One region of the Paracoccus sp. SCN 68-21 genome, then DNA from elsewhere that is predicted to be linked to it. Evidence: riboswitches for the same ligand, from Rfam matches in the RefSeq annotation. Region 1 holds a riboswitch; the other holds the start of a gene.

What was found. A riboswitch is a leader RNA that binds a small molecule or an ion and turns the genes downstream of it on or off. The one in region 1 is predicted to bind cobalamin.
Positions count from the first base shown of each region.
Region 2: it holds a riboswitch for cobalamin, as region 1 does, so the genes downstream of both, ABS73_RS08220 (ABC transporter substrate-binding protein) here and ABS73_RS15930 (energy-coupling factor ABC transporter permease) in region 1, are expected to answer to the same signal.

Region 1 is NZ_MEES01000073.1:6,583-19,278, reverse strand. It holds gene cobF (precorrin-6A synthase (deacetylating)) at 69-803, opposite strand; gene ABS73_RS15930 (energy-coupling factor ABC transporter permease) at 800-1,465, opposite strand; cobalamin riboswitch at 1,499-1,714, opposite strand; gene ABS73_RS15925 (cobyrinic acid a,c-diamide synthase CobB) at 1,735-3,045, opposite strand; gene cobM (precorrin-4 C(11)-methyltransferase) at 3,042-3,809, opposite strand; gene ABS73_RS15915 (cobalamin biosynthesis protein) at 3,806-4,129, opposite strand; gene cbiE (precorrin-6y C5,15-methyltransferase (decarboxylating) subunit CbiE) at 4,111-5,301, opposite strand; gene ABS73_RS15905 (cobalt-precorrin-6A reductase) at 5,303-6,037, shown strand; gene cobJ (precorrin-3B C(17)-methyltransferase) at 6,013-6,741, opposite strand; gene cobI (precorrin-2 C(20)-methyltransferase) at 6,738-7,475, opposite strand; gene ABS73_RS15890 (precorrin-8X methylmutase) at 7,475-8,104, opposite strand; gene cobG (precorrin-3B synthase) at 8,104-9,204, opposite strand; gene cobN (cobaltochelatase subunit CobN) at 9,201-12,374, opposite strand; gene cobW (cobalamin biosynthesis protein CobW) at 12,388-12,696, opposite strand, start outside.
Region 2 is NZ_MEES01000019.1:30,643-48,956, forward strand. It holds gene ABS73_RS08200 (ABC transporter permease family protein) at 1-1,317, shown strand, start outside; gene ABS73_RS08205 (thiamine ABC transporter ATP-binding protein) at 1,307-1,993, shown strand; gene ABS73_RS08210 (ABC transporter ATP-binding protein) at 1,981-2,742, opposite strand; gene ABS73_RS08215 (FecCD family ABC transporter permease) at 2,739-3,803, opposite strand; gene ABS73_RS08220 (ABC transporter substrate-binding protein) at 3,800-4,801, opposite strand; cobalamin riboswitch at 4,898-5,116, opposite strand; gene ABS73_RS08225 (DUF2474 family protein) at 5,144-5,248, opposite strand; gene cydB (cytochrome d ubiquinol oxidase subunit II) at 5,248-6,279, opposite strand; gene ABS73_RS08235 (cytochrome ubiquinol oxidase subunit I) at 6,282-7,721, opposite strand; gene ABS73_RS08240 (LysE/ArgO family amino acid transporter) at 8,003-8,614, shown strand; gene ABS73_RS08245 (fatty acid desaturase) at 8,786-9,808, shown strand; gene ABS73_RS08250 (3'(2'),5'-bisphosphate nucleotidase CysQ) at 9,812-10,606, opposite strand; gene ABS73_RS08255 (TldD/PmbA family protein) at 10,593-11,957, opposite strand; gene ABS73_RS08260 (DUF2125 domain-containing protein) at 12,024-13,550, opposite strand; gene ABS73_RS08265 (enoyl-CoA hydratase/isomerase family protein) at 13,626-14,240, shown strand; gene ABS73_RS08270 (amino acid ABC transporter substrate-binding protein) at 14,396-15,151, shown strand; gene ABS73_RS08275 (amino acid ABC transporter permease) at 15,152-15,826, shown strand; gene ABS73_RS08280 (amino acid ABC transporter ATP-binding protein) at 15,823-16,563, shown strand; gene ABS73_RS08285 (hypothetical protein) at 16,564-16,986, opposite strand; gene ABS73_RS08290 (ATP-binding protein) at 17,056-18,314, opposite strand, start outside.

The sequences.
Region 1 (12,696 bases):
GGCGCCTTAAGCGGCCGTGCGTTGTCGGTGTACGCCCTGTGTCTGCGCGGTGCGCCCCCGGTGACGGGTTAGTGCGCGCCGTTCCGGGCCAGCAGATAGCAATCCATGATCCAGCCATGCGCCGCCCGCGCCTCGGCCCGCAGCGCCACGATCCGCGGCCCGGCCTCGGCAAGCGGGCCGCTCTCCAGCCGCTCCTCGACCATGCCCAGATAGGCGCCCCACCAGATCGACAGCCCCTCGGGGGCCAGCGTCTGGAACGCACAGGCGCCGTCCAGCATCACCACCGCGCGGTCGCAGCCCTGGGGCCAGCCGCTCTCGCGCAGGCGGCGACCGGTGGTGATCAGAATCTCATTGCCCAGGGAATTCAACGGGATGGCATGGGCCGCGCACAGCGCTTGGATCGCCGTGATCCCCGGAATGACCCGCGCGCGCCAGTCCAGCCGCGCCGCGATCCGCAGGCTGCTGTCATAGAGCGAGGGGTCGCCCCAGACCAGCATCGCCACGGTCCCACCCTGCGGCAGGTCGACCGCCTGCGCCCAGGCCTGCGCGATGGCGTCGTGCCAGGCCTCGACCCCTTGCAGATAGGGCAGGTCCGGATCCCGCACCGGCAGGTCGACCTCGACCACGGCGCCGTCCGGCCGGAGCCGCGCCAGCATCGCCAGACGCAGATGCGCCAGATCCTCCTTGCCCGCGCCCTTGCGGGGAATCAGAACAAGATCAGCCTCTTGCAGGGCGCGGACGCCCTGCAGGGTCAGGTGGTCGGGATGGCCCGTGCCCGCCCCGATCAGCACCAGATCGATCATGCGTAAAGGCGCTGTGTGACCAGCCCGCTGCCCCGCAGTCCGCGCGCGGCCTTGGCGCCCGCCAGCACAGCCAGATCGACCACAGGCTCCAGCGCCAGGACCAGCAGATAGGCCGCGCCAAAGGACAGCACGCCCGCCGTGGCCTCGACCCCCTGGCCGTAGAAGGCCCAGAACGCGACCCAGGTCACGATGCCGCCCTGATAGGCCGCCGACAGCGCCAGCGCCTGACCATAGCGCAGGTCCACATAGGCTGTGCCCGGCGCGATCACCCGCCGCGCCAGCGCCGCGACCGCGAACAGGGGCACCAGCAGCGTCGTGACGTTCATCCCGTATTGCGGCAGATCGAAGGGCGCAAAGAACAGCCCCTGGATCAGCAGCCCCATCGCCAGCCCGATGGCCGCAGGCGCCGCCCCGAACAGCAGAAACAGCGTCGATCCCAGGATCAGATGCACCTCGGACACGCCGACGGGCCAGGTCGGCAGCACCTGAAAGAACACGAAGGTCGCGGCCGTGGCCAGCCCTGCGCGGGCGGCCAGCGACGCGGCCCCCTGCGCCCGCACCGCATCCACGGCCAGCTTCAGCGAATACAGCCCCGCCGTGGCGGCGGTAGCGTATCCCAAGATCAGTTTCGCGCCGTTAACGACGCCTTCTTCGATATGCATGTCACACTCCTGTGGCCGTCACACCCGACGGCGGGATGGTTGGCTGACATGGCCGGTCTCCTGGCTTGCGGGTCAGGGCGCGGCGTCAGCCTTCCCGGATCGCTCCAGTGGCGTTGGTGACGCGCGCTCTCCGCATACAGTCGCGGGGGCGGCCGAGGCTTCGGGTGCCGCGATTGGGTCCACCCTTCCCCGTTCCCGATGAAGCCCGGCGTTTCACGCCTGATGGGCACCATGCAGGCCCTCACCTAGACGTGATCGCCGTGCCCTCGTCAAGTCGCGGCGGGCGCGATCAGGTGAAAGAAGCTGCCCGTGACGGTGCCCCGGTGGCTGCCGGTTTCCGCGACCTCGGCCCCGGTCGCATCGGTCACGCGGGCCAGCGCCGCATCGGGCTGCGACAGGATCGAGGCATAGTGAAATTCATGCCCGCGCAGCGCCACCCGCCCCAGCCCCGGCAGGGCGGTCAGTGGCTCGGCGCGGCGGTATCCCAGGTGCATGCGGCGTTTGGCATAGCTGGTCTCCAGTCCCAGAAGGCCCAACATCTGGTGGCGTACGCCATCGGCGTCCACCAGACCTGCCCCAAGCGCCATGTAGCCGCCGCATTCCCCATGCACCGGCCGCGTCGCCGCAAAGCGGTGCATGGCCGTGCGGAACCCGTCGCAGGCGGCCAGCCGGGGCGCGTGCAGCTCCGGGTATCCGCCTGGCAGCCAGCAGCAATCGGCGCTGTCATCCGGCCCCTCATCGGCCAGCGGCGAAAACGGCAGGATCACAGCCCCCGCCCGCCGCCACGCCTCCAGCACATGCGGATAGACAAAGCTGAACGCCGCGTCGCGGGCCAGCGCGATGCGGCCCCCGGGCGGCGTCAGCGGACGTGGCGCGGGCGCGTCGGGCAGGGCGCGATGCGCGGCGGCGGCGATGATCGCATCCAGATCGCAATGCGCTGCGATGAAATCGCCCGCATGGTCCAGGATGGCCTGAAGCCCCGCCGTCTCCTCGGCCTGGATCAGGCCCAGATGACGCTCGGGCAGCACGATGTTGCCCTGTCGCGGCAGGCTGCCCAGCACGCGGATGCCGGCCTGGGTCATCCCCTCGCGGATCAGCCGGTCGTGGCGCGGGGAGGCCACGCGGTTCAGCACCACCCCCGCGAACGGCAGATCGGGCCGCAGCGTGGCAAAGCCCCGCGCGGTCGCCGCCGCCGATTGCGCCTGCCCGCTGACATCCAGGATCAGCACCACGGGCCAGCCCATCATCATCGCGATTTCCGCGCTAGAGCCGATGCCGGTCTCTCCCGCTGTCGCCACGCCGTCGAACAGGCCCATCGACCCCTCGGCCAGGACCAGGTCGGCATCGTCCTGTCCGGTGACATGGGCGGCCAGGCGCCCCGGCTCCATCGCCCAGGCATCCAGGTTGAAGCTGGCGCGCCCCGAGGCCGCCAGATGGAACCCCGGATCGATGTAATCCGGCCCCGACTTGAAGGGCTGCACCGCCAGCCCGCGCCTGCGCAGCGCGGTCAGCAGGCCCAGCATCAGCATCGTCTTGCCCGTGCCGGATGCGGGGGCGGATATCATCAGGCCCGGCGTCATTCCGGGAACCTCGGCGCGTCACCGACCGGGCGATAGCGTCGGTCGTAATCGCCCGCATAAAGGCGGCTGTCGTCGAACCCCTCAGCCGCCAGCGCCGGGCCGACCAGGATCAGCGCGGTGCGGTCGATGCCCTGCGCGTCCACCGTGGCCAGGGTCGCGCGGATCACCCGCTGGTCCGGCCAACTGGCCCGCCAGACGATAGCCACCGGACAGTCGGGGCCGTAATGCGGCGTCAGATCGGCCACAACCTGCTCCAGCGCGTGGATCGACAGATGGATCGCAAGCGTCGCCCCAGTCGCGGCAAATGCGGCCAGCGTCTCGCCTTCCGGCATCGAGGAGGCGCGCCCCGGCGTGCGGGTCAGCACGACCGATTGCGCCAGGCCGGGCAGGGTTAGTTCCGTCTGCAGCGCGGCAGCGGCGGCGGCAAAGCTGGGCACGCCCGGCGTCACGTCGAAGGGGATGTCCAGCGCCCGCAACCGGCGGATCTGCTCGCCCATCGCGGACCAGACCGACAGGTCGCCCGAATGCAGCCGCGCGACGTCATGGCCTGCCGCATCGGCAGCGGCGATTTCCTCAATGATCTGGTCCAGCGACAGGGGGGCGGTGTTCACGATGCGCGCGCCGGGCGGGCAATGGGACAGCAGGGCCGCAGGCACCAGCGACCCCGCATAGAGGCAGACCGGGCAGGCCGCGATCAGGTCGCGGCCGCGCAGGGTGATCAGGTCGGGCGCGCCGGGGCCTGCGCCGATGAAATGGACGGTCATGGAACCTCTGCGATGGCGATGGTGATGGGGCCGAAGGTCCGGCGCGGATGGGTCAGGCGGCCGCCAGCCGCGATGGCGGCGGCCTCGGCCACCGACCCGGTGGCGTGCAGCGCCAGGATGCGCGGCGATTGCGTGGGGGTGGCGATGCCCGCGACCTGCACCAGATGCAGGGGCAGGGACAGGGCATCGGCCAAGGGCCGGATTTCGGGGGCACGATCGGGGATCGTCGCCAGCGCATCCGCGCCACCCGCGGCCTGCAGCGCGGCGGACAGGTCCGCCAGCGGCGTGCCGGGACGACAGCCTATTCCGGCGATGCGCATGTCACGCTCCATTGCACGATGGGGCGGGCGGCGGTCCAGCCGCGCATCCGGCCCAAGGGGGCGGCCTCGGCGATGTCGATGCGCAGCAGGCGGCCGCCATGGCGGGCGTGACAGTCGGCCAGCAGGGCCTCGGTCTCCAGCGTCACGGCATTGGCGACCAGACGCGTGCCGGGGGTCAGCCGGTCCCACAGATGCGCGATCAGCGCCGCATCCGCCCCGCCGCCGACAAAGATCGCATCGGGGCTGCCCTGCGGCAGCGCGCCAGGGGCCGCGCCGTGGATCGCGGTGACGCGGCCGCCCAGCCCGAAGGCGTCGATATTCGCGCGGATGGTGGCGATGCGGTCGGCGCGCGGCTCTACCGTCACGGCGCGCCCCCCGGCCAGCGCCCATTCCACCGCGACCGAGCCCGAGCCGCCGCCGATATCCCACAGCATCTCGCCTGCGCGCGGAGCCAAGGCGGCCAGCGTCAGGGCGCGGATGGGCGACTTGGTGATCTGTCCGTCATGGGCAAAGCTGTCCTCGGGGCGGCCCGGCACCGAGGACAGGCCAAAGCCGCGCGGCAGATCCGCCCCGTCGATGGCCACCGCCACGGGTGCCGCGCAATCCAGCGCAAAGGCATCGGCGCGGGTCTGGCGGACACGCTCCTGCGGCCCGCCAAGACGCTCCAGCACCGTCAGCCGCGCAGCCCCGGCGCCCTGGTCCACCAGCCATGCGGCCAGGGCGGCGGGCGCGTCGCCGTCGCGCAGGGTCGCGATTATGCGGCAGCCGCGCGCCAGATGCGGGCGCAGGCGCGACAGGGGGGCCGCGTGCAGGCCCAGGGTCACCACCGCCTCAAGCCGCCAGCCAAGGCGTGCGGCTGCCAGCGACAGCACGCCGGGGGCGGGCAGGGCGCGCCATTCGTGCGGCTCCAGCACGGCCGCGATGCTGCCACCCGCGCCGCACCAGAACGGATCGCCCGACACCAGCGCCGCCACGCGCGCGCCCCGCCGCGCCAGCAGAGGCGCCAGATCGAAGGGCACCGGCCATGGCTGCCCGGCCACCCCGGCCAGGTCCAGCAGACGGGGCGCGCCAAAGACGACCTGGGCCGCGTCCAGCGCGGCACGGCTTGCATCCGGCAGGCCCGCCGGTCCATCCTCGCCCATGCCGATGATCGTCAGCCAGGGGTCAGACATGATGCGCGTCCTGCTGCTGGGGGGCACGACCGAGGCCAGCCGCATGGCCGCCATTCTGGCGGGGGCGGGGGTCGATGCGGTGTTCTCCTATGCCGGGCGCACGGCGGCACCTTTGGCGCAGCCGCTGCCCATGCGGGTGGGCGGGTTCGGGGGCGCCGATGGGCTGGGCCGATACCTGCGCGACCAGCGGATCACCCATCTGATCGACGCGACCCATCCCTTTGCCGCCCAGATCAGCCGCAATGCGGATGCCGCCTGCCATGCGGCGGGGGTGCCCATGCTGATGCTGCGCCGCCCGGCCTGGCAGGCCGGTCCCGGCTGGACGCAGGTGGCGGATATCGCGGGCGCGGTCACGGCGTTGCCCGTCACGCCCACGCGGGTGTTCCTGGCCATCGGCAAGCAGACCCTGGCCCCCTTTGCCGCCCTGCCGCATCGCTGGCTGCTGCGGTTGGTCGATGCGCCCGACGTGGCCCCCCTGCCGCACGCGGAGGTGGTGATTGCCCGGGGCCCTTTCGATGTCGCGGGCGACCGGGCGCTGATGGCGGCGCATGGCATCACCCATCTGGTCGCCAAGAACAGCGGCGGCGCGGGGGCCAGCGCCAAGCTGCAGGCCGCGCGCGATCTGGGCATCCGCGTGATCATGATCGACCGGCCCCCGGCCCCCGACAGGCCCCAGGTTCCCGCACCAGAGCAGGCGCTGGACTGGCTGCATCAGACCGCCCCGCGCGGGGTATAGACCCACCGGCCCACCCGCCGCGTGGCCGCGTTTCCGACCAGCACCACGGTGCGCATGTCGGCCATGTCGGGGGTGGCCTCCGCCAGCGTGACGACGCGCAAGGCCTCGTCCGGGGTGCTGACGGCGCGGGCAAAGATCAGCAGGCGGCCGGGTTCGCATTCCTCGCGCAGGACCTCCAGCACGCGGGCGAATCCCTGCGGCCTGCTGGCCGAGCGCGGGTTGTAGAAGGCCATCGCGAAATCGCCCCGCGCCGCGTGGCGCAAGCGGTGTTCGATCAGCGCGATGGGTTTGAGGTTGTCCGACAGGTTGATCGCGCAGAAATCATGGCCCAGGGGCGCGCCGGCCCGCGCCGCGGCCGCCAGCATCGCGGTGATGCCCGGCAGGATGCGGATGTCGGGATCGCCCCCGGCCTCCTCCAGCGCCTCGAACAGGGCCGAGGCCATGGCGAACACCCCCGGATCGCCCGAGGACACGATCACCACCCGCGCACCGCCTGCGGCCAGCGACAGCGCGTGGCGGGCGCGGTCCAGCTCCACCCGGTTGTCGCTGGCATGCAGGGTCAGGCCGGGGCGCGCGGCCACGCGGGCGACATAGGGGATGTATCCGATCACGTCGGTCGCCTGTTCCAGCGCGGCGGCGACTTCGGGCGTCACCATGGCGTCGGACCCCGGCCCCAGCCCCGCGACGGTGATCCAGCCGCTCATTCCGCCACCCGCGCCATGGGGCGCCGCCCGTGCCCATGCACCAGCAGGATCGCGAAATAGGGGCAATCGTCGTCGGCCACATCCGCCAGGGGCGCGATGCGCTGGCCGGGCATGGTACCGCGCTCGATCAGCCAGGCGTCGGCCAGACGACCGGATGCCGCCAAGGCGCGGCGCAGCTTGGGCAGGTTGCGGCCGGTCTTCATCACCACCAGCGCGTCGCTGCCCTGCATGTGGCGGATCAGCTCCGATTCGGGCAGGGTGCCCATCAGCACGGTCAGCACATCGTCGCCCCAAGTCATCGGCTGACCAAGCGCGTTCCAGCAGCCGACCATGCCGGGAATGCCGGGGATCACCTCGACCTGGGCCAGCCCCTGCAAACGGATCTGCAGATGCATGAAGCTGCCGTAAAGGAACGGATCGCCCTCGCACAGGACGACCACATCCTCGGTCTGCGCCAGCTGCGCCAGCCGCGCGGCCCAGAGGTCATAGAACCCCGCCAGCGCGTCGTTGTAATCAGGGTGGTCAAAGGGAATTTCGGTCGTGACCGGGTATTCCATCGGGTATTCGACCGCATCCGGCGCCAGCATGCCCTGGACGATGCGGCGCGCCTGACCGGGCCTGCCGGGCTTGCGGAAATAGGCGACGTGGCGCGCGCCGCGCACCGCCCTGTCGGCCCGGACCGAGATCAGGTCCGGATCGCCCGGCCCCAGCCCTGCGCAGATGATGCGTCCCATCATTCCCTCCGGCTGGCCAGCGCGTTGATCGCGGCGACGGTGATGGCCGACCCGCCAAGGCGGCCCCGCACGATGACCGACGGCACCGGGGGCGCGGCCATCAGCGCGTCTTTCGATTCCGCCGCGCCGACAAACCCCACGGGACAGCCGATGATCGCGGCGGGGCGGGGGCAGGCGGGGTCCTCCAGCATGTTCAGCAGGTGGAACAGCGCGGTGGGCGCGTTGCCGATGGCCACGACCGCGCCCTCCAGGAAGGGGCGCCACAGCTCCAGCGCGGTGGCGCTGCGGGTGTTGCCCATGTCGCGCGCCATGTCGGGCACGCGCGGATCGTTCAGGGTGCAGATGACGGCGTTGTCGGCGGGCAGGCGCGGGCGGGTGATGCCTTCGCTGACCATGCGCGCGTCGCACAGGATCGGCGCACCTGCGGCCAGAGCCGCGCGGGCCGCGGTCGCCATGCCGGGGGTGAAGGCCACGTCGCGCTCCAGGCCCACCAGTCCCGCGGCATGGATCATGCGGACGACGACGGGTTCCTCATCGGTGTCGAAACGCGCCAGATCGGCCTCGGCCCGGATGGTGGCAAAGGACTGGCGATAGATGGCGGCGCCGTCCTTTTCATAGTCATGGGGCATCACAGAACCTTTGGCAGTTGATCGGGGTGCAGGCCGCGCAGGGCGGCCACGTCATGGGCGCGACCGTGCCGGATCAGGTCGAACCCGGCGGGCGTCGCGGTCAGCGTCACGTCCGCCGCGCGGGGCCAGCCGCAGCCCTTGGCGCAACCGCTGACATGCAGGATCGCTCCGTCGGGAACAAGGGTGGCCAGGCTGCGCGCGACGTCACGGGTCGGGCCATGCCCCTGCGGACAGGCGGGCGCGCCGGGGCAGGCGCGCAGGCGCAGCCGCGGGTCGGCGGGGTCCGCGATCAGCCCGTCCAGCGCGGGCAGGGCGCGCGCCCCCTGGGCCAGCAGCATCCGCCACGGCGTCAGGCGCAGAGGCGCCAGCCGGGCCAGCCGCCGCAGCGTGTCGGGTGGGATCTGCCCGAATTCTAGCCCGACGAGCATGCCCTGCGGCACCCGTCCGGGGGTCTGCGCGGGCTCGCCGTCCGTGGCCGCCAGCGTCGCGCCGGGGGGGCACGCGCCGCCCGCGATCAGCGCGGCCATGCGCCCCCGGCCCTGCGGTGCGCCGCCCTGATCCAGGAACCAGCGGGCCAGCGCGATCGCCTGGTCATGGCCGCCAAAGGCAGCGCCCTGCGCCATGCCGTCGGCGCGCAGGATCAGGCCGCCGGGGCCGCGTTCGATGCGGATATCGGCCGGATCGCGGGTCAGGACGGGCGCGGGGCCGGTATCGACGGCAAAGCCGAACTTGGCGGGCAGGGGCAGGCCGCTTTCGGCCAAGGTAGTGGCCAGTTCGGCCGCTAGCGCATCGGTTTGCGCCGCCGCAAAGGGCGTGACGATGATGTTGCGCCGCTGTTCGGTCGCTGTGTCCGCGTCGATCAGGCCGTGCTGGCGCAGCGCGGCGATCAGAGGCGCGTGGGTCGCGGGCGTCACGCCACGCAGCTGCAGGTTGGCGCGGCCCGTCAGTTCGATCACGCCGTTGCCATGGGCCTCGGCGGCATCGGCGATGGCCTGGGCCTGCGCATGGCTCAGCCGCCCGCCGGGAGGGCGGATGCGCACCACCCATCCGTCGCCCGATTCCATCGGGCGCAGCGCGCCGGGGCACCAGCCGCGGATCACGACAGCCCCGCCGCGATCGAGTTGCGCCGCGTGACCCACAGCCCCGCATCGTGCAGCCGCTGGAACAGGTCGCGCATGGCGGCCAGCGCCTCGGGGTTCGCGCCCTGCATGAAATCGACGATCTCGGGGCGGCCCAGGGTCGCGTCGTGATACAGGTCGAACAGATGCGCGGGTACCGCCCCCGCCAGATGCGCAAAGGCCGCCATGTGGTCCAGCGTGGCGGCGATCTCGGCTGCGCCCCGGTATCCATGCGCGGTCATCGCATCGGCCCAGGCCGGGTCGGCGGCGCGGGCGCGGGTGGTGCGGGCGATCTCCTCGGTCAGGGTGCGGGCGCGGGGGCGGTCGGGCTGCGTCGCGTCCAGGTGGTACAGCGCGGGTGCCGCGGCCCCGATCCGCGCCATGGCGGCGGCGAAGCCCCCCTCATGCGCGGCATAATCGGCAGCCAGCAGCAGGTCCGTCTCGGGCAGGTCCTGCGCGTGGACAAAGCTGTCGGCGCGGGTCAGCCGCGCCTCCAGCGCGTCGCGGGCCTCGTGGCTGGTGCCATCCGCGCCGATCGCCCAGCTGGAGGCCGCAATCCACGCCTCGCCCGCCGCCGCACGCGCCTCATCGGTGAAGGTGTCGGGCGCGGTGCCCATGCCCAGCCCGTACTGGCCGGGCTGCGGGCCGAACACCCGCGCGCCCCCGGCATAGGGGTTCTGGTCGGGGGCCTCGTCGCGTGCGGCCAGCGTCGCGGCCCCGGTCTGAAACAGCTGGGCCAGCACCGGGAACACGTCGCGGAACAGGCCCGAGACCCGCAGCGTCACGTCGATCCGCGGTCGGCCCAGCAGCGCCAGCGGCACGACCTCGACCCCCGACACGCGGCCCGACCCCGCATCCCAGACCGGCTTCAGCCCGGCCAGATGCAGGGCCATGGCGAATTCCTCGCCCGCGGTGCGCATGGTCGCGCTGCCCCAGAGGTCCACGACCAGCCCGCGCGGCCAGTCGCCGTGATCCTGCAGGTGGCGGCGCAGCAGCTCCTCGGCCAGTTTCACCCCCTGCGCATGGGCGGATGGCGTGGGCACGGCGCGCGGGTCCACGCTGAACAGGTTGCGCCCCGTGGGCATGACGTCCGACCGCCCCCGATTGGGCGACCCGGACGGCCCCGGCGGCACAAAGCGCCCGGCCAGGGCGGCCATGAGCCCGTCCCGTTCGGCCTGACCGCAGGCGCCGCTGCCCCAGACATGCAGCCCCTCTCCGTACTGGCTTTCCTTGATGTCGCAGACAAAGCGGTCGATGCGGGTGATCGCCTCGGCGGCGCTGGCATCAGACGGGATGCCCAGATCGGCCTCGACCCCCAGGGCACGCGCCTCGTCGCGGATCGCGGCGATCAGGCGGTCGCGGCGGGCGGGGTCCAGCCCGTCGGCGGTGGAATATTCGTCCAAGGACCGCTCCAGCCCCGCCATGCCGGGGGGCAGGGCGGCCTCCCGCATGGGCGGCGGCATATGGCCCAGGGTCACGGCCCCGATGCGGCGCTTGGCCTGCGCGGCCTCGCCCGGATCGTTGACGATGAAGGGATAGATCACCGGCATCGCGCCCAGCAGCGCCGCGGGCCAGCAGTCGCCCGACAGCGCCACCGCCTTGCCCGGCAGCCATTCCAGCGTGCCATGCGCGCCCATATGGATCAGCGCCTGCGCGCCTTGCTGCGCCAGCCACAGATAGAAGGCCACATAGGCATGGCGCGGCACGCGGGTCAGGTCGTGATAGCTGTCCTCGCGCCCCGCGCGGTGGCTGCGCTCGGGCTGCAGCGCCAGGATCACCGGCCCGTGCAGGCTGGCGCGCAGGTGAAAGGCGCCGTCGCGGCAATCGGGGTCGGTCTCGGGCGGCCCCCAGGCCGCGTGCAGATTGTCCTGCAGGACCTGCGGCAGGCGGGCCAGGGCGGCACGATAGTCGTCCAGCGGCCAAGCCACGGTCCCGTCCGGCATCGCGGGCAACTCGGCGCCCAGCATCGCCCCAACGGCCTGCGCGGAGGCCGGCGCGTCCAGCCCCACGGCATGGGCCTGCTGCCAGTCGCGCCCCGGATAGGTGGACAGCACCATCGCCACGCGGCCCGCCCCCTGCGCCAGCGCGCCCCAGGCCACGATGCGATCCACCGCCGCCGCGACCAGCGCCGGGTCGGGGCGGTGGGCAAAGCGCGAATATTGCAGGTCAGGGTCGCGCGGGGCAGGCGACTTGAAGCTGATCAGGCCTGCAAAGATGCGGCCGTCCACCTCGGGCAGGACCACGTTCATGGCCAGGTCCGACGGCGACAGCCCGCGTTCCGCCCCGGCCCAGTCCCGGCGGCGGTTGGTGGACAACGCCACCTGAAAGACCGGGCCGGGGAAGTGGGCAAAGGGCGCCTCGGTTCCCGCCGAAAAGGCGGTGGCATTCACCACCATCGCGGGCGGCTGCGGCAGCGCCGCGTGCAGCCAATCGGCCAGCCCCGCGGTCTTGAGCGAGGGCGCAAAAGCCCCCACCGCCGCGATGCCCCGCGCCCGCAGCGCCCGGATCAGCGCGTCGATCGCCGCCATGTCCGCCGCCGCCAGCCAGCTGCGATAGAAGGTCACCAGCGCGTGTGGCGCCCCCGGATCGGCGATGACGCCGTGATCCGGGTCATAGAACCCCATCTGCGGCAGCGTTTTGATGCCAGGCACCGGCGCCGCGTCCAGGCCCGCCGCTATGGCCAGCTGCGCCAGCGCCGCCTGCGCCGCCACCGCGCCGCCCTGTTCGCAATGCCGCCGCAGCACGCGCAGCACCGATGCGGGCACGGTGGACATCTGATCCAGCCGCGCATCGTCGCGCCCGTCCGCGGGCAGAACCGCCAGCGCGATGCCCTGCCGCCGCGCCAGATCCTGCACGGATGCCAGGCCATAGGGCCAATAGGCCTCTCCGCCGATGATGCGGATCAGGATGCCGCGTGCCCCCGACAGCGTCTGTTCGACATAGGTATCGACCGAGACCGGGTGCCGCAGCGCCACCAGATTGCACAGCCGGGTGGAGGGCAGGCCGCCCGCCGCCCGCTTCCAGCCTTCCGCAAAGGCCCCCAGGTCGCTGTCCGAAAAGGACAGGACCACCAGATCCGCCGGCGTCTGGCCGGGATCATAGGGGGCATCAGACTGATCCAGCCCGACCTGTTCGCGAAAGATGACATGCATCAGGCAGCCCCGGTCATGCGGGCACACCGTCCAGCACGGCGCGGATCGCGGCCATGTCGATATGGTCATGCTCGGCGATCACCACCAGCCGCGACCGGCGCGGGCTGTCGCCCCAGGGCCGGTCGTACTGGTGCCGGACGCGCCCGCCCACGGCCTGGACCAGCAGGCGCATCGGCTTGCCCGCGACGGCGACGTGGCCCTTGACGCGCAGGATGTGCTGTTCCGCGGCCAGCCGCGCGATGCGGGCGGCCAGGTCGGCGGGGTCGGTGATCTCGGGCAGGTCGATGACGACGGTGTCGAAATCCTCGTGCTCGTGGTCGTC
Region 2 (18,314 bases), on a different contig from region 1:
CGGCGGTTCCGGGGGCGGGGGTTGCTGGTCACGCTGCTGGGCGCGCCCTTCATCCTGCCGGTGATCGTGGCGGTTCTGGGGCTGATCGCGATCTTCGGGCGCAACGGCGTGCTGAACGGCGCGCTGGAGGCCATGGGCCTGCCCGCCATCGGCATCTATGGCTGGCAGGGAGTGATCCTGGCGCATGTGTTCTTCAACGTGCCACTGTCGGTAAGGCTGATCCTGCAAGGCTGGCAGGCGATCCCGGCGGAACGGTTCCGGCTGGCCGCCAGCCTTGATTTCGCGCCCCGCGACATCGCCCGCCATCTGGAACGCCCGATGCTGCGCGGCGTGCTGCCCGGCGTCTGGCTGGCGGTGTTCCTGGTTTGCCTGACCTCGTTCACGGTGGCGCTGGCCCTGGGCGGGGGACCGCGGGCGACCACGGTCGAGCTGGCGATCTATCAGGCGTTCCGGTTCGATTTCGACCTGGGGCGGGCCGCGGCCCTGGGGCTGGTTCAAATCGCGATCTGCGTGGGTGCGGCCCTGCTGGCGGCGCGGATCGCGATTCCGGCGGGCTTTGGCGCGGGGCTGGACGCGGTGGGTGGCCCGCCCGCGCCCGGCGGCTGGCGGCGGCTGGCGGATGCGGCGGTGATCGCGGCGGCGGCGGCGTTCCTGCTGGCGCCACTGATCTCGGTCACGCTGGCCGGGCTGCCGCGCCTGACCACCCTGCCGCCCGAGGTCTGGCAGGCCACCCGGCGGTCGGTACTGATGGCGGTGATCTCGGCGCTGCTCTGCGCGGGCGCGGCCCTGGCGCTGGCCCTGACGGTGGCGCGGGGCGGCGCGCGGTGGGTCGAGGGGGCGGGCATGCTGCCGCTGATCGCCTCTCCGCTGGTGCTGGGGACGGGGCTGTTCATCCTGCTGCGCGGGACGGTCACGCCGCAGCAGATGGCTCTGCCGGTCACGGCGCTGATCAACGCGGCCATGGCCCTGCCCTTCGCGCTGCGTGCGCTGATCCCGGCGGCGCGGGCGCTGCAGAAGGATTACGGTCGGCTGGCGGCATCGTTGGACCTGCGGGGCTGGGCGCGGTTGCGGCTGCTGGTGCTGCCGCGCCTGGCCCGGCCCTTGGGCTTTGGCGCGGGGCTGGCCGCGGCGCTGGCGATGGGCGATCTGGGCGTGATCACCTTGTTCGCGGGCGATAATCCGACGCTGCCGCTGATGCTGTATCAGCTGATGAACGGATATCGGATGGCGGATGCGGCGGCCTGCGCGCTGCTGCTGATGATGATCAGCCTGGCCCTGTTCTGGGCCTTTGACAGGGGAGGCCGCCATGGCGCTTGAGTTCCGCGACATCCTGCTGCGTCAGGATGATTTCGCCTTGGCCGCCGACCTGACCGTCCCCGCAGGCAGGCATGCGGTCATCGGTGCCTCTGGCTCTGGCAAATCGACCCTGTTGGCGCTGGTGGCGGGGTTTCTGGCCCCGACCCAAGGACGCCTGCTGTGGGAGGGGCAGGACATCACCGCGATGCCGCCTGGAAAACGCCCCGTCTCGATCCTGTTTCAGCACAACAATTTGTTTCCGCATCTGAGCGTAAAACAAAATATAGGGATGGGCCTGCGCCCGGACCTGCGGCTGAACCGCGCGCAGCAGGCCCGCGTGGCCCAGGTACTGGACCAGGTCGGCCTGTCCGGCATGGGCGAGCGTCGCCCCGATGCCCTGTCAGGTGGCCAGCAAAGCCGCGTGGCGCTGGCCCGCGTGCTGCTGCGGGCACGCCCCCTGCTGCTGCTGGACGAACCCTTCGCGGCGCTTGGCCCCGCGCTCAAGGCCGAGATGCTGGCCCTGTTGGCGCAGATCGCCGCCGACACCACCGTGCTGATGGTCACCCATGACCCCGCCGATGCCCGCGCCTTTGCCCCCGACACCCTGCTGGTCGAGGGGGGGCGCGTCCACCCGCCGCGCCCGACCGGGCCTCTGCTGGACAATCCGCCACCGGGGCTGCGCGCCTATCTGGGCTGAAACCGCAGGATCGCGCTGCCGTCATCGGGGTCGGTCAGCCGCTGCGCCCGCACACCAAAGACGTCGCGCAGCAGCGCATCGTCCAGCACCTGCGCAGGCGGGCCAAGCGCCACCAGCCGCCCCGCCTGCATCACCGCCAGCCGGTCGCAGCGCATCGCCTGGTTCAGGTCGTGCAGCGCCATCACCACGGTCAGCGGCAGGCGCGCCACCAGTTCCAGCACCTGCAGCTGGTGGCGGATGTCCAGATGGTTCGTCGGCTCGTCCAGCATCAGGATGCGCGGGGTCTGGGCCAGCGCGCGGGCGATATGGACGCGCTGACGCTCACCGCCCGACAGAGAGGCCCAATCGCGGGCCTCGAACCCCGCCATGTCCAGCAGGGACAGGGCGTGGGTGACATGCGCCTCGTCCTGGGGCGACCAGGGGGCGCGCGCGTCCAGCCAGGGGGTGCGGCCCAGCTCGACCGCGTCGCGGACGGTCAGGCGCTGTGCCGTCTCCGAGAATTGCGCGACAAAGGCCAGGCGGCGCGCCACCCCGCGCGGCCCAAGGGCCGCCAGCGGCTGGCCCTCCAGCGTGACCTGCCCCCGGTCGGGGCGCAGCAGCCCGGCCAGCAGCCGCATCAGCGTCGATTTGCCCGACCCGTTGGGGCCGATCAGGCCCAGAACCTCGCCCTCCTGCACCGCCAGGGTCACGCCGTCGACGATGCGCGCGCCGCCGCGGCGCAGGGTCAGATCCTGCCCCGACAGCATCACGACGCCCCCCGGTGGCGGATCAGGATCACCGCAAAGATCGGCGCGCCGACCAGCGCGGTCACGACGCCGATGGGCAGGACCTGCCCCGGGATCAGCACCCGCGACAGGATATCGGCCCCGATCAGGAACACCGCCCCGATCAGCGCGGATGCCGGCACCAGCCGGCCGTGCCGCACGCCGACCAGCAGCCGCGCGGCATGGGGCACCACCAGCCCCACGAAACCGATGGCCCCGGTGATCGACACCATCACGGCGGCCGCCATCGCCGCGGCACCGATCAGCACCACCTGAACCCGCCGCACCGGCACCCCCAGAGAGGCCGCCGATTCCGCGCCAAAGGCGAATGCGTCCAGGCTGCGCGCATGGGCCGCCACCACCACCAGCGCGATCAGCGCGGCGGGCACGGCCAGATGCACATCGGGCCAGCGCACGCCCGACAGGTTGCCCAGCAGCCAGAACATCAGCCCGCGCGCCTGTTCCGCGCTGGCCGATTTCGCGATCACGAAGGAGGTCAGCGCATTGAACAGCTGCGATCCGGCGATGCCCGCCAGCACGATCTGACCCGCGCCGCGCGCGCCCGGACCGCCGCCCGACAGCCGCGCCAGCCCCGCGACCAGCGCGAAGGCGGTCAGCGCGCCCATCAGCGCACCGCCCGACATGGCGACCATGCCACCGCCCACACCCGCCACCGTCACCAGCACCGCCCCGGTCGAGGCCCCCGCCGAGATGCCCAGCAGCCAAGGGTCCGCCAGCGCGTTGCGCAGCAGCGATTGCAGGACCAGCCCGCAGATCGCCAGCCCCGCCCCGCAGGCCCCCGCGACCAGCGTGCGCGGCAGGCGATAGGACCAGATGATCCCCGCCTCGATCGCGTCCAGTGCGTGATCGGCGCCCCACAACCGGTTGGCCAGTACCTGCAGGACGGTCGTCACCGAAATCGGGGTCTCGCCGATGCAGATCCCGGCCAGCAGGGCCGCGGCCAGCACCGCCGCGACCCAGGCCGCCTGCCGGGCGGCACGCAGCCCCTGACGGGTCAGGGGCGGGCTGGCCGTGGCCACGCTCATCGCGGCAGGTCCGCCATGGCGTCGGTCAGCGCCTCCAGCCCGTCGATCATGCGGATGCCGGCATGCATTGCCTCGGCGTCCAGGATGATGATGCGGCCTTCGCGCACGGCGGTCATCTGGCTGGTGACGGGGTCGCGGGCCAGGAACTCCAGCTTGGCCTCGTGGTCATCGGCGGGAAAGCGGCGGCGGTCCATCCGCGCGATCACGATGACCGAGGGGTCGGCGCGGGCGATGGTTTCCCAGCCCACGGTTGGCCATTCCTCGTCCGAGGTCACGACATTGCGCAGCCCCAAGGCGCGCAGCATCCAAGCCGGGATGCCCCGCCCGCCCGCGACATAGGGATCGACCTCCAGATGCGCCGATGAAAACCACACCACCGCCGAGGCATCGGGCAGGTCCAGGGCCTGCGCACGATCGACCGCCGCCGCCTCTCGGGCGCGCAGGTCGGCGATCAGGGCGTCGCCCCGGTCGGACAGGTCCATGATGGCCGCGATCTCGTCGATGCTTTGGTACAGGGTGGCGATGTCGAAGTCGGCCAGGCGGGTGCCGTCGGCGCCGACCGTGTTGTTCTTCTGCGCGCAATCGGTCGGCATGACATAGGCGGGAATGCCCAGATCGGCGAATTGCTCGCGCGTGCCCACCACGCCCTGCGCGCCGATCATCCAGTCGAACATCGTCGGCACGAAACCGGGGCGCTTGTTCACCACAGCCTCGAATCCGGGCATGTTGTCGGCGATGCGCTCGACCCCCTCGTTCACCTCGGCATAGGCGGGCAGCACCTCGTTGAACCACAGCGCGGTGCCCGCCATGCGGTCCTGCGCCTCCAGCGCATAGAGGATCTCGGTCGTGGATTGCCCGATGGAGACCACGTTGTCGGGCGGGCCGTCAAAGGTCAGCGGCCAGCCGCAATTGTCCAAGGTCAGCGGGTATTGGGTCGGCGCGGCCTGCGCCATCAGGGGGGCCAGCAGCAGGGCTGCGACCGAAATAAGCCGTGTCATCCGTCTTCCTTCCCGAAGAACGGGGACAGGGGCCGGAAAACCGCGCGCAAGGACCCGGGGGCCACGACATCGCACGTCCCCAGGGCACCCCGCCCGGTTGAAGTGTCGATGATGGCAGGTCTCCTGACTGGCGGATCGCGGGCTGTTCCGGCCTTCCCGCCCCCCAAGGGGACAGTGGCATCGTCGGAACAGCCTAGCCGCTTACAGTTGCGGGGGCAGTCGCGGGTTCGGCGCCTGATGGCTACACCTCACCGCGTTCCCTTTTCATCCGGCAGGAACCTTGGCCCGCCGGAAACCATCGCCGCCTGAATGGCGCGCGGGGCGGGGCGCGTCAAGCGCGGATCAGACGATCCACAGCCGGATCAGGAAGGCCACCGTGCCGATGACCGCGACGCTGGCCAGCCACAATCCCACGAACCAGCCCAGCTTGCGCAGGGGTGCGGGCATCAGTGATACCCCTCGTTCGGGTCGATCTTGCCGCGGAACACCCAATAGGAATAGGCGGTATAGGCCAGGATCACCGGGATCAGCACCGAGGCGCCGACCAGCATGAAGATCTGGCTGTTCTCGGGGGCGGCGGCCTCCCAGATGGTGACCTGGACGGGGACGATATAGGGGAACATCGAGAATCCCAGCCCCGCAAAGCCCAGGATGAACATGCCCAGGGCGAACAGGAACGGCCAGTAGTCGTGGTGATTGACCATCAGCGTGCGGAACATGCCAAAGGCCAGGGCCAGCACCGCCGCCCCGACGCCCGCCGCCAGGATGATGTTCCAGCCCCCGAACCAGCGGCTGTAATAGCCGTCCTGCAGGAACGGCGTCCACAGGCTGACCACGCCCATGAACACGACCGTCGCGACGCCCAGGACCCAGGCCCGCTTGCGCATCCGGTCCTGCAGCGGGCCTTCGGTCTTCATCACCAGCCAGGTCGCGCCCAGCAGGGCATAGCCGACCATGACCGCGACGCCCACCATCAGCGTGAAGGGCGTCAGCCAGTCCCACCAGCCGCCCGAATACTGTCGCGCGGCCTTGTCGATGTCGATGCCCTGCAGCAGCCCGCCCAGAGTGATCCCCTGCGCCAGCGCCGCCATCGCCGATCCGCCGATGAAGGCCACGTCCCAGACCTTGCGCCAGCGCGTCGTCCGCCAGCGGAATTCGAACGCGACCCCGCGAAAGATCAGCGCCAGCAGCATCGCCATGATCGGCGCATACAGCGCGGGCAGGATCAGCGCATAGGCCAGCGGAAAGGCCGCGAACAGCCCGCCCCCGCCCAGCACCAGCCAGGTCTCGTTGCCGTCCCAGACCGGCGCGACCGAGTTCATCATGACGTCGCGGTCATGGCCTTCGGGTTCGACCGCGAACAGCATGCCCAACCCCAGGTCGAACCCGTCCAGCATCACATAGACCAGCACCGCAAAGGCGATGATGAAGGCCCAGATGACGGTCAGATCCAGCGAAACGCCTTCGGCAATGGGCATGGTCACTCTCCGGGTTGGATGCGGCGGGTCGGGTGCTGCTGGGCGGGCGTGGTGCCCGCCGTGCGGATCGGGCTGTCCAGATCGTCCTTCAGGCGCGGCTCATTGCTGCTGGGGGCGCGGTTCATCAGACGCAGGATATAGTATGTCCCCGCCCCAAAGACCGCAAAATAAACGACGATAAAGGCGATCAGAGATGCCCCTACCGCCGCCGCATCCAGCGGCGCGGCGCTGTCGGCGGTGCGCAGATAGCCATAGACGGTAAAGGGTTGGCGCCCGACCTCGGTCGTGACCCAGCCCGCCAGCACGGCGATCAGGCCCGACGGCGCCATGGCCAGCGCCGCGCGGTGCAGCATCGGGCTGTCATGCAGCACGCCCCGCCAGCGCGCCCAGAGCGACCACAGCCCGATGCCCAGCATCGCGAACCCCAGGGCCACCATGATGCGGAACGACCAGAAGACGATGGCCACGGGGGGCTGATCCTCGCGTGGGATGGTGTCCAGGCCCGCCAGCGGCGCGTTCAGGTCGTGCTTGAGGATCAGCGAGGACAGCTTGGGGATGCCGACGGCATAGTCCAGGCGCTGCTCCTCCTGGTTGGGGATGCCGAACAGATACAGCGGCGCGCCTGCCTCGTGGCTTTCGAAATGGCCCTCCATGGCCATGACCTTGGCAGGCTGATGTTCCAGCGTGTTGATGCCGTGGAAATCGCCCAGCACGATCTGGACCGGGGCAAAGATCGCGGCCATCCACATCGCCATGCTGAACATGGTGCGCGTGGCCGGGCTGACGCGGTCGCGGCGATGCCGGTGGCGCAGCAGGTGCAGGGCGGCGACGCCCCCGACGATGAAGGCCGTGGTCAGATAGGCCGCCGTGACCGTGTGCATCAGGCGATAGGGAAAGGATGGGTTGAAGATGACCTGCCAGAAATCGGTGGGCAGGAACTGACCCGTGGCGGCGTCGATCTCGAACCCGGCCGGGGTATGCATCCAGCTGTTCACCGACAGGATCCAGAAGGCCGAAAAGGCCGTGCCCAGGGCCACTGCCGCGCAGGCCACCATGTGCAGCGTCGGCCCCACGCGCTCGCGGCCGAAGAGCATGATGCCCAGGAACCCGGCCTCCAGGAAAAACGCCGACAGCACCTCATAGGCCATGGGTCCGCCGATGACCGGTCCCGCCTTGTCGGAAAAGACCGACCAGTTGGTGCCGAACTGATAGGACATCACGATGCCCGACACGACGCCCATCGCAAAGGCCAGGGCAAAGATCTTGACCCAGTATCGGAACAGATCCAGATACTTGCTGTCCTTGGTCCACAGCCACAGCCCGTTCAGAACCGCCAGAAAGCTGGCCAGGCCGATGGTGAAGGCGGGAAACAGAAAGTGGAAGCTGACCGTGAAGGCGAACTGAATGCGGGCCAGCAGGATCGCGTCGGCATTGTCGAACATCGGGTGCCTTTCACGGCAAAGGCACGCGCCGGGGCGTGGCCGGTTCGGGACGGGCGTTCCGGGTCCGGGCGACCCGCGACCTTGCGCCGTGGCCCGCACCCCTGAACATGGTCGAATTGTGCGCCCGCCCCCCCGACACATGCAAGAGCCTTGATGTCACGCCCCCCTGCGCTGTGGCCGATCTGCCCACCGGCCTGCCGTCCAGCGCCACCCCCCGGCCGCTACGGTTTGCCTCATCGGCCCCGGCGCGCTAGGGCGGGGCATCGCAGCGGAGAGCCTCCATGACCGTCTTTCTGACCGGCCTGATGACCGGACTTGGCCTGATTCTGGCGATCGGCGCGCAGAACGCTTTTGTCCTGCGTCAGGGGCTGCGCGGGCGGCATGTGCTGGCGGTGTGCCTGACCTGCGCGATCTCGGATGCGGTGCTGATCGCGGCGGGGGTGGCGGGGGCCGGGGTGCTGATGGCGCGGATGCCCTGGCTGGACCCGGTGATGCGGCTGGCGGGGGCGGCCTTCCTGATCTGGTACGGGGCGCGCAGCCTGCGCGCGGCCCTGACCGCGCAGGACGCGCTGCAGGCCGCGCCGGGCGGGTCGCAGGGGCTGGGGCGGGTGCTGCTGGCCTGTCTGGCCATCACCTGGCTGAACCCGCATGTCTACCTGGACACGGTGGTGCTGCTGGGCGCCATCTCGACCCAGTTTCCAGGGCGCGAAGTGGCTTTTGCCGCGGGCGCCATGACCGGGTCGCTGCTGTTCTTTTTCAGCCTGGGTTATGGCGCGGCATGGCTGCGGCCGGTCTTTGCCCGCCCGGCGGCGTGGCGGCGGCTGGAGCTGGCGGTGGCGCTGGTCATGTGGGCCATCGCCCTGCGGTTGCTGTGGCCGTGGATCGCGGGCTGACGGGGGCAAAACCCCGTGACTGCGGCATCATATCTGTTGAAAAACCGCGCGCACGGCCTTAACTGCAACCGCACCCACAAGGCCGTTGGCGCCGTGGTGCCTCACCGGCCCCGCACGCCCGCCGGCTCCCGACAGGCGCCGGCACGGCTGGACGCAGAACGACAGGCCTTGATGCTCGACCAACCTCTATCCCCCCGCAGCGCCCGCGAATGGCTGACCACGCTGGCGCGCTATCGCGACCCCTCGACCCCGCGCAGCCTGTTCGAACTGGCCGTGACGCTGCTGCCGCTGATGGCGGTCTGGGCGCTGGCCTGGGCCGCGCTGTCGGTCAGCGCCTGGCTGGCGCTGATTCTGGCGGCGGCGAACGGGCTGTTCCTGGTCCGCATCTTCATCATTCAGCATGATTGCGGGCACGGCTCGTTCCTCAAGAACCGCCGCGCGCAGGATTGGGTCGGGCGCAGCCTGGGCGTGCTGACCCTGACCCCCTATGCGGTGTGGAAACGCACCCACGCGATCCATCACGCCTATCACGGCAATCTGGATCAGCGCGGCATCGGCGACGTGATGACGCTGACCATCGACGAATACCGGGCACGCAGCGGGTTCGGGCGGTTCATGTACCGGCTGTACCGCCATCCGATGGTGCTGTTCGTGCTGGGCCCCAGCTATCTGTTCATCCTGCAGAACCGCCTGCCCCTGGGCCTGATGGGCCAGCGGCAGTACTGGATGTCGGCGATGGGCACCAATGCCGCCATCGCGGTGCTGGTCGCGCTGATCGTGTGGGCGGGGGGCTGGCTGCCGGTGCTGGTGGTGTTCCTGCCGACCGTGGTGGTGGCCGCGACCATCGGCGTCTGGCTGTTCTATGTCCAGCACCAGTTCGAGGAGACCCACTGGTCGCGCGCCGAGGATTGGCAGATCCACGATGCGGCGCTGGAGGGCAGCTCTCACTATGTGCTGCCGCAGCCGCTGCGCTGGCTGACCGGCAATATCGGCATCCACCACGTCCATCACCTGTATTCGCGCATCCCCTTTTACCGCTTGGGCGAGGTCATCCGCGACCACCGCGAGCTGGCCGAGGCACAGCGCCTGACCATCCGCGAAAGCCTGTCGGCGGTGCGCCTGCACCTGTGGGACGACCCCCAGGGCAAGCTGATCTCCTTTGCCGAGGCCCGCGCCCGCTACGGCATCGCCTGAGGGTCAGACCAGCGCCGCCAGCAGCTGCCCGTGCAGCCGTTGGCCCGCCACGATCAGGCCGTCCACCTGCGCGCGCGTGCTGTTGAACCGCATCGGCTGGCCGCGCCGGTCGGTCACCCGCGCGCCCGCGCGTTCCGCGATCAGGGCGCCCGCCGCGATATCCCATTCCCAGGCCGCGCGCAGCGACAGGGCGGCGTCGAACCGCCCCTCGGCCGCCAGGCACAGGCGCCAGGCCAGCGATGACCGGAACTCGCGCCGGAACCCCGGCATGCCGTCGCGCCAATCGGGCGAATCGGCGATGGCGCGATAGGTCAGGACGCGGGCGCCCTCGATCCCGGCATCGGTGGGGGCGATGGGCTGGCCATTCAGCGCGGCCGGACCGTCCGCATGGGCGGCATAGGTCAGATCGGGCACCGGCAGATGCACCACCGCCGCGACGATGCGGCCGTCGCGGGCGACGGCCAGCGAATGGGCGAACCCCTCCTGCCCGTCGATGAAGGCGCGGGTGCCGTCGATCGGGTCGATGATAAAGCAGTGCTGCGCATCCTGGCGCGACGGATCGGCCTCGGATTCCTCGGACAGCCAACCATAGGCGGGGCGCGCGCCCATCAGATGCGCCTGCAGGGCGTCGTTCACGGCCAGATCGGCCTCGGTCACGGGGCCCGCGTCATCGGCCTTGTCCCAGACCTGCGGATCGCGCCGCCAGTATCGCAGCGCGATCTGACCCGCCCCGCGCGCCGCGGCGGTCAGCAGGTCCAGATCGGCCTGCGCGCCCTGCAACGACTCAGGCCCCTGCAACGGTCATGCCCTGGACCAGCAGGCTGGGCACCTCATGGCCGCGCCAGGGCAGGGCGTCATCCGCCGCCACCAGCGTCATCAGCATCTGGCGCAGGTTGCCCGCGATGGTGCATTCGTTGACCGGCCAGGCGATCCGCCCATCCTGCACCCAGAACCCCGCCGCGCCGCGCGAATAATCGCCCGTCGTCCCGTTGACCGAGGCGCCCAGCATCGAGGTCACCACCAGCCCGGTCCCCATCCGCGCGATCAGGTCGTCGCGGCTGGCCGTGCCCGGCGTCAGGATGACGTTGCTGTGGCCCGGCTGCGGGCTGGAGGCCAGGCCGCGCGAGGCCGATGCGGTGCTGTCCATGCCCAGCTTGCGCGCGGTGGCCAGATCCAGCGTCCAGCCCTGCAGCACGCCATCGGCCACGATCAGGCGGCGGCGCGTGGCCAGCCCCTCGGCGTCAAAGGGCCGCGACGAGGGATAGCGGGGCCGCAGCGGGTCCTCGACCAGATCCATGCCGGGGGGCAGGACCGGCTCGCCCAGATCGCGGCGCAGCCAGCTGGCACCCCGCGCGATGGCGCTGCCGTTCACCGCCGCCAGCAGATGCCCGATCAGCGAGGCCGAGACGCGCCGGTCGAACAGGATCGGAAAGGCCCCGGTCGGCGGCTTTTTCGCGCCGGCCCGCGCCAGGGTGCGTTCCGCGGCCAGCAGGCCGATCTCCTCAGGGGTGGGCAGGTCGGCGGCATGGACCCGCGATTCGCCGGCATAGTCGCGTTCCATCCGCAGGCCTTCGCCCGTGATGGCCACGACCGACAGCGCATGGGTGGTGCGCCCGTAGCCGCCCGAGAACCCGTTCGTCGCCGCCAGCCACATCCGCCGATGGCCATAGGCGGCATTCGCGGCCTCGACCTGGGTGATGCCCTGGACGGACAGGGCGGCGGCCTCGGCGCGCAGGGCCATGTCCTGCAGATGCGCGGGGTCCGGCTCGGGCGCGTCCTCGGTGATGTCCAGACCGCGCGCGTCGCGGGCCTGCGCCAGCTGGGACGGATCGGCCAGGCCCAGATGGTCGTCCACCGGGGCCTCGCGCGCCATGGCGACGGCGCGCGAGGCCATCTGGGCGATGGCCTGATCGCCGTGATCGGAGGAGGAGACCGCCGCCTGACGCCCGCCGATCAGCACGCGCAGGCCGATCTCGATCCCCTCGGCGCGTTCGGCCTGTTCCAGACCGCGCGCGCGCACGTCGATGCTGACCGAGCGACCGTCCACCGCCAGCGCATCGGCCTGGTCGGCCCCGGCCCGGCGGGCGGCGTCGATCAGCGCCTCGGCCAGACGTTTCAGGCGGAGGGGGTCGTCGGTGGCAGCGGTCATGGGTCTCTCTTGCGGCAAGGGAAGGGGCCGGGACGCATGCCCCGGCCCGATGTCAGGCGTCGGAGGTCACTGAATCTGCTGGCCGTTGGCAAAGATCGACCCGCCCTCGCGGAACTCGATCTCGGTCTGCAGCTGGTCCTCGGCGCCGTCGACGGGGCGGGCGAACATGGCCATCATCATGCGCGGGCCCATCAGCTGTTCGGCCGGGACGACGCCCATGGCGACCAGGCGGTCCAGGAAGGTGTTCACCCCCGAGAAGGTGCCCGACAGCGTGCCGATGGGCTGGGTCGGGTCATCGCCAAAGGTCAGCTCGCCCGACACATCGGCCTCGGCCCCCACCGCCGACATCGAGAAATCGCGGATCGACAGGCTGCGCGGCAGGAAGGGCATCTCGTCCTCGGCGGGGACGGCGGCGTCGGGGTCCATGAAGTTGCCGGTCAGCACCGCCAGCCCCTCAAGGTCAATGGACAGGCGGGCGGGGTCGCGGGGCAGGGTCGCCTCGGGGTCCATCGCCTGCCAGATCGCGTCATCCAGCGTCAGCCCGTCCAACAGATAGGTCAGCGCAAAGGGCTGCTCCGCCTCGGACGCCACGACCGGCATGGCCAGGCGGAACCGGTTCTCGGCCGCCGCATAGGCGATGGGGAAGAGCATGTCGGACGAGGTCAGGTTGACCGCCATGTCGGTCAGGCCGCCCTCATAGGACAGACCCTCGGCGCTCATGGACACGGCCAGCGTGCCGCTTGCGGCCTCGAAGCTGCCGCTGGTCTCCTGGTCGGGGCCGTCGGCGCGCAGCGCGCTGGCGCTGAAGGTGCCCGTGGTCGCGCCCATGCCCAAGGTGCCCTGACCCGCGAACCCGGCCTGCAGGGCCTGGGTCGGCTGGCTGCCGAAATTGACCTCTCCGGCGGGGGTGGTGCCGTCGCCGCTCATGGTCAGGTCGTTGATGGTGAAGGTCGCGGCGAAATCGTCGGTGGCCTCCGACCCTTCGGGGGCGTCCAGCGCGGGGCCGCTGGCGGTCAGCGACATCTCCATGCTGTCGGCGCGGCCCTCATAGGTCTGCGCGCCGCTGCCATCGGCGGCCCGCGTCATCGTCTGGACGCCCTCGACCCCGGTCAGGGTCGCGGTCAGGGGCGCGTCGTTCTCGCTGTCCAGCGCGCGGCCGGACAGGGCCATGGTTGGCATGACAAAGCTGTGGCGCATGTCGTCGGGGGTGCCCGACGAGATCGTCTCGTTGCCCGGCGCGTCCAGGGTCATGTCAAAGCCCATCGGCTCTCCCTCGGGGCCGGCATCGCGCATCACCAAGGTCATCTGGCCGTCGATCACCGACCGGACCGAGCCGTCGCCCACCGGGGTCAGCGCGATCTGGGGCATGGTGAACGAGAACTCGGCGGCCTCGGCCTCGTCCGAACTGAGCGTCACATCGGTCAGGGTCAGGGCGTCGCCTGCGGCGTCCTCCGACCCGACCTGGACCTGATAGCCCATCTGCTCATAGCTGTCGCGCAGGTTCTGCCAGACCTCGGCAGGGGTGACGTCGGCAAGGACGGGGCCAGCGGCCAGGATCAGCGCGAGGGCCGAGGTTGCAAGGGGGCGGTTCATGGCGGATACCTTTCGCAAACCTGAAATTGGCGGGATTTCTGACACAGTGACGCCGAAAGGGAAAGGGAACAAGTCGTGATCCACAGCCAGCACCGGGACGGCCTGTCCCTGTTGACCATCGACCGCCCCGACAAGGCGAACGCCCTGACCGCCGCGATGCTGCGCGACCTGCGCGCGGGTGTCGATGCCGCCCGCGGCAGCGGGGCGCGCGCGCTGATCCTGACCGGCACGGGGCGCATTTTTTCCGCAGGCGCCGACCTGGACGAGGCCCGCGCGGGTCTGGCCACCGCCCCCGAATGGGAGGATCTGTCCGCCGCGCTGGCCGCCCTGCCCTGCCTGACCATCGCGGCGCTGAACGGCACACTGGCGGGCGGCGCCTTCGGCATGGCGCTGGCCTGCGACATCCGCCTGGCGGTGCCCGAGGCGCGGTTCTTCTATCCGGTGATGCGGCTTGGCTTTCTGCCGCAGGCCAGCGATCCGGGGCGGCTGGTGGCGCTGGTGGGACCGGCGCGGGCGCGGATGATCCTGATGGGCGGCGCCCGGATCGAGGCCCCCGAGGCGCTGGCCTGGGGCCTGGTCGACCGCCTGCACCCGGCGCCCGAGCTGGCCGATGCCGCCCGCGCGCTGGCCACCGATGCGCTGGCCGCCGACGCCGCCCATGTCGGCGCGATCAAGGCGATGACGCGCTAAGCGGTCGGAACAACATTCGCGGCGGGCCGTTTGGGCAGACGGCCTGTCCTTCGCGATGCGGGGCCGCGCCGATGATTGTCCTTTTCTGCCGCCACAGCCTTGCGGACCGGGCGCGCCGATCGCAGGTAAGGCCCAAGAACCAAAGGAGTTTTCCGATGCGCACCCCCATCATGGCCGCCATTCTGGCGCTGACCACCGCCCTGCCCGCCGCCGCCGACACGATCCGGGTCGGAATGTCGGGCGGCTATTTCCCCTTCACCTTCACCCGCGCGGACACACTGCAGGGCTTTGAGGTCGATTTCCTGAACGCCATCGCCGCCGAGACCGGCAACGAGGTCGAATTCGTCACCATGTCCTTTTCGGGTCTGATCGGCGCGCTGGAATCGAACCGCATCGACACCATCGCCAACCAGATCACCATCACCCCCGAACGCGAGGCGGCCTTTGCCTTCACCCAGCCCTATGTCTATGACGGCGCGCAGATCGTGACCCGCGAAGGCAATGCGGCGGGCATCACCGGCCCCGAAAGCCTGGACGGCAAGACGGTCGCGGTGAACCTGGGGTCGAATTTCGAACAGCTGCTGCGCGAACTGCCCAATGCGGATCAGATCGACATCCGCACCTATGAGAGCAACATCGAACAGGACACCGCCCTGGGCCGGGTCGATGCGTTCGTGATGGACCGCGTGTCATCCGCGCAGGTGATCGCGCAGAGCCCGCTGCCGCTGGAGCTGGCCGGAGAGCCGTTCTCGGAGATCCGCAATGCCCTGCCCTTCCGCAATGACGAGGCCGGGCAGGCGCTGCGCGACCGCGTGGACGCCGCCATCACCACGCTGAAGGAGAACGGCACCCTGGCCGAGATATCCCAGAAATGGCTGGAGGCCGACGTCACGCAGCCCGTGGCCGAGTAAATGCGCCCCCTGGACACCGCCTATATGTGGGAGCTGGTCCCGGTCATCGCGGACTATGTGCCGCTGACGCTGTTCATGGCGGTCATCGCCATGATCGCGGCGCTGGCGCTGGCGGCGGCGCTGGCCATCGTGCGGGTGCTGCGCGTGCCGGTGCTGGACCGCATCGTGGCGGTGTTCATCAGCTTTTTCCGGGGCACGCCCCTGCTGGTGCAGCTGTTCCTGTTCTATTTCGGCCTGCCGCAGGTGGTGCCCGCCATGACCGGCATCGACGGGGTGACGGCGGCGATCATCGGCCTGACGCTGCATTTCTCGGCCTATATGGCCGAGAGCATCCGCGGCGCCATCCTGGGCGTCGACCGCAGCCAATGGGAGGCCGCCCAATCCATCGGCATGACCCAGGGCCAGCTGCTGCGCCGGATCATCCTGCCCCAGGCCGCGCGGACGGCGGCGCCGACGCTGATGAACTATTTCATCGACATGATCAAAAGCACCTCGCTGGCCTTCACCCTGGGCGTGACCGAGATGATGGGCGCCGCACAGAAGGAGGCCGCCGGCAGCTTTCTGTATCTGGAGGCGTTCCTGGTGGTCGCGCTGTTCTATTGGGTCATCGTCGAAACCCTGTCGGTCGGCCAGCGCCGGCTGGAATCCAGCCTTGGAAAGGCGGTCGCCCGATGAGCTGTCAGATCGAGATCACCGGACTGGTCAAGCGGTTCGGCACCAACACGGTGCTGAACGGCATCGACCTGTGCCTTGAGCCGGGCGAACGCGTGGCGATCATCGGGCCGTCGGGCACCGGCAAATCGACGCTGCTGCGCTGCCTGAACTGGCTGGACCAGCCCGATCAGGGCCAGATCCGCATGGGCGACGTGACAGTGGATGCCGCCCGTGCCAGCCGCGCCGACATTCTGGCGCTGCGGCGGCGGACGGGGTTCGTGTTCCAGAACTATGCCCTGTTCGCCAACAAGACCGCGCGTGCCAACATCACCGAAGGGCTGACCACTGTGCGCGGCTGGTCCGCTGATCGCGCCCATGCGCGGGCCGACGACATCCTGGCGCAGATCGGGCTGGCGGATCGCGGCGACAGCTATCCCGCCGCCATGTCGGGCGGGCAACAGCAGCGCGTGGGCATTGGGCGCGCGATGGCGCTGGACGCCGATCTGATGCTGTTCGACGAGCCGACCAGCGCGCTGGACCCCGAATGGGTGGGCGAGGTTCTGGACCTGATCCGCCGCATCGCGGACGGGCGCCAGACCATGCTGATCGTCACCCACGAGATGCAGTTCGCCCGCGAGATCGCCGACCGGGTCGTGTTTATGGAGGGGGGGCGCATCGTCGAACAGGGGCCGCCCGAACAGCTGTTCGGACGGGCGCAGGACGACCGCACGCGGGCCTTCCTGCGGCGGGTGGGCTGATTACAACCCGGCCACGGTGTAATAGGCCTGCGTGCTGCGGTCATCGCTGAAGCCGATGCCGCTGGCGATGATGCAGCTGGTCTCATCGGCGCGCGGGGCGACCAGCGTCCAGGTCCCCAGCTGGTCCGACCCCCACAGCTCGGTGCCTTGGGCGCCGGCGGTCTCGACGGGGTGTTCGTCGAAATCATGGCGCAGGGTGGCCGCGATTTCCGCGTCGGACGCGCAATAGGGCTGATCGTCGATGGCCAGTTCGGACACCGGCAGGGTGTGGATCTTCTCCAGCAGGGTGGCGGGGGCGATGCCCTGCATGGCGCTCCAACCCTGGACGGGCTGGGCGGGGCTGGCGGACAAAGCGGGCGTGACGCTCAGCAGCGCCACCGCGCCGGCAAAGCCAAGGCGAATGATGGGATCTGCGCGGGTCATGATGATAGCCTTTCTTGCGAATTCATCGGGAAAACGCGGATTTTGCCATCAGGGTTCCCGGACGCTGCGTCACGCCCACCGCCGCGCCAGGGTCAGACGTGCCTCCAGCCCCGGAGAGGCGCGGTGGAATTCCAGCCGCCCACCATGCTGCGCGGCGATGGTCGAGACGATCGCCAGGCCCAGTCCCACACCGCTGGCGGTGCCCGCATTCTCTCCGCGCTGAAAGGCGCCGGTTAGGCGGGCGACGTCCTCCTCGGTCAGGACCGATCCGCGATCGGTGACGCCGATCCAGGCCTCGTCCGCGCCGCCACCGGTGACGACCACGGCCTCGCGCCCGTATTTCAGCGCGTTGTCGATCAGGTTGGACAGCGCGCGGCGCAGCGCCGTGGGCTGGCCGCGCATCAGCAGGGCGTGGCTGTCCAGCGTCGGGCGGCTGGCCGTGCGCGAGAACAGCGTGCCCGCGCGGGCCGGGGCCGGCTGCGACTGGCGCAGCGTCACGGGCAGGCCCACGTCCTGGTAATCGGCCACCACTGCCTCGGCCAGCGAGGTCAGGGACAGCTGGCGGAACGGTTCGGCCCCGATCTCGGCGCGGGTATAGGTCAGCACGCCGTCGATCATGGTGGTCATCTCGTCGATGTCGCGCTCCAGCCGCTCGCGCAGGGAGGCGTCCTCGATCATGGCGCTGCGCAGGCGCAGGCGGGTGGCGGGGGTGCCCAGATCATGGCTGACCCCCGACAGGACCAGCGCGCGGTTCTCCAGCGCGGCGCGGTCCTGGGCGACATAGGCGTTCACGGCCTGCGCGGTCTGGCGCAGCTCCTCGACGCCGCCGACGGGCAGGGCGGCATTACGGGCGCGGTGATCGCCCAGGGCGCGCGCGAAGGCCACGAAGGCGCCCGACACCTCGGCCACCCAACCCAGCAGCAGCGCCAGCGCCCCCACCGCCAGCGCCCCGGCCAGCAGGCGCCGGTCGGGGGGCGCCGCGTCGCAGCCCCAGACCGCCGCGCCGTCGATGCGCATCCAGGGGCCGGTGTCGCGCTGCACGAACAGGCGCGGATCGCTGCAGAACCGCGCCAGCGCCCGCGTGACCGAGGCCAGCCCCGCCGCCTGGCTGCCGCCCCCCACCGATTGCACCGCCGCCGCCGGATAGGTCAGGTCGGGCGACTGGATGCGCACCGACAGACGCGCGCCCTGCGTCAGGTCCGGGCGGCCGCCGCCGGTCAGAGTGATCACCGTCTGCCGCCAACCCGGCGGCAGGTCGGGGGCGGCGCGCAGTTGGGTCAGGGACAGGCCTTGGGGCAACGCGCTGCCCGATTCCAGGCTGTCGGCCA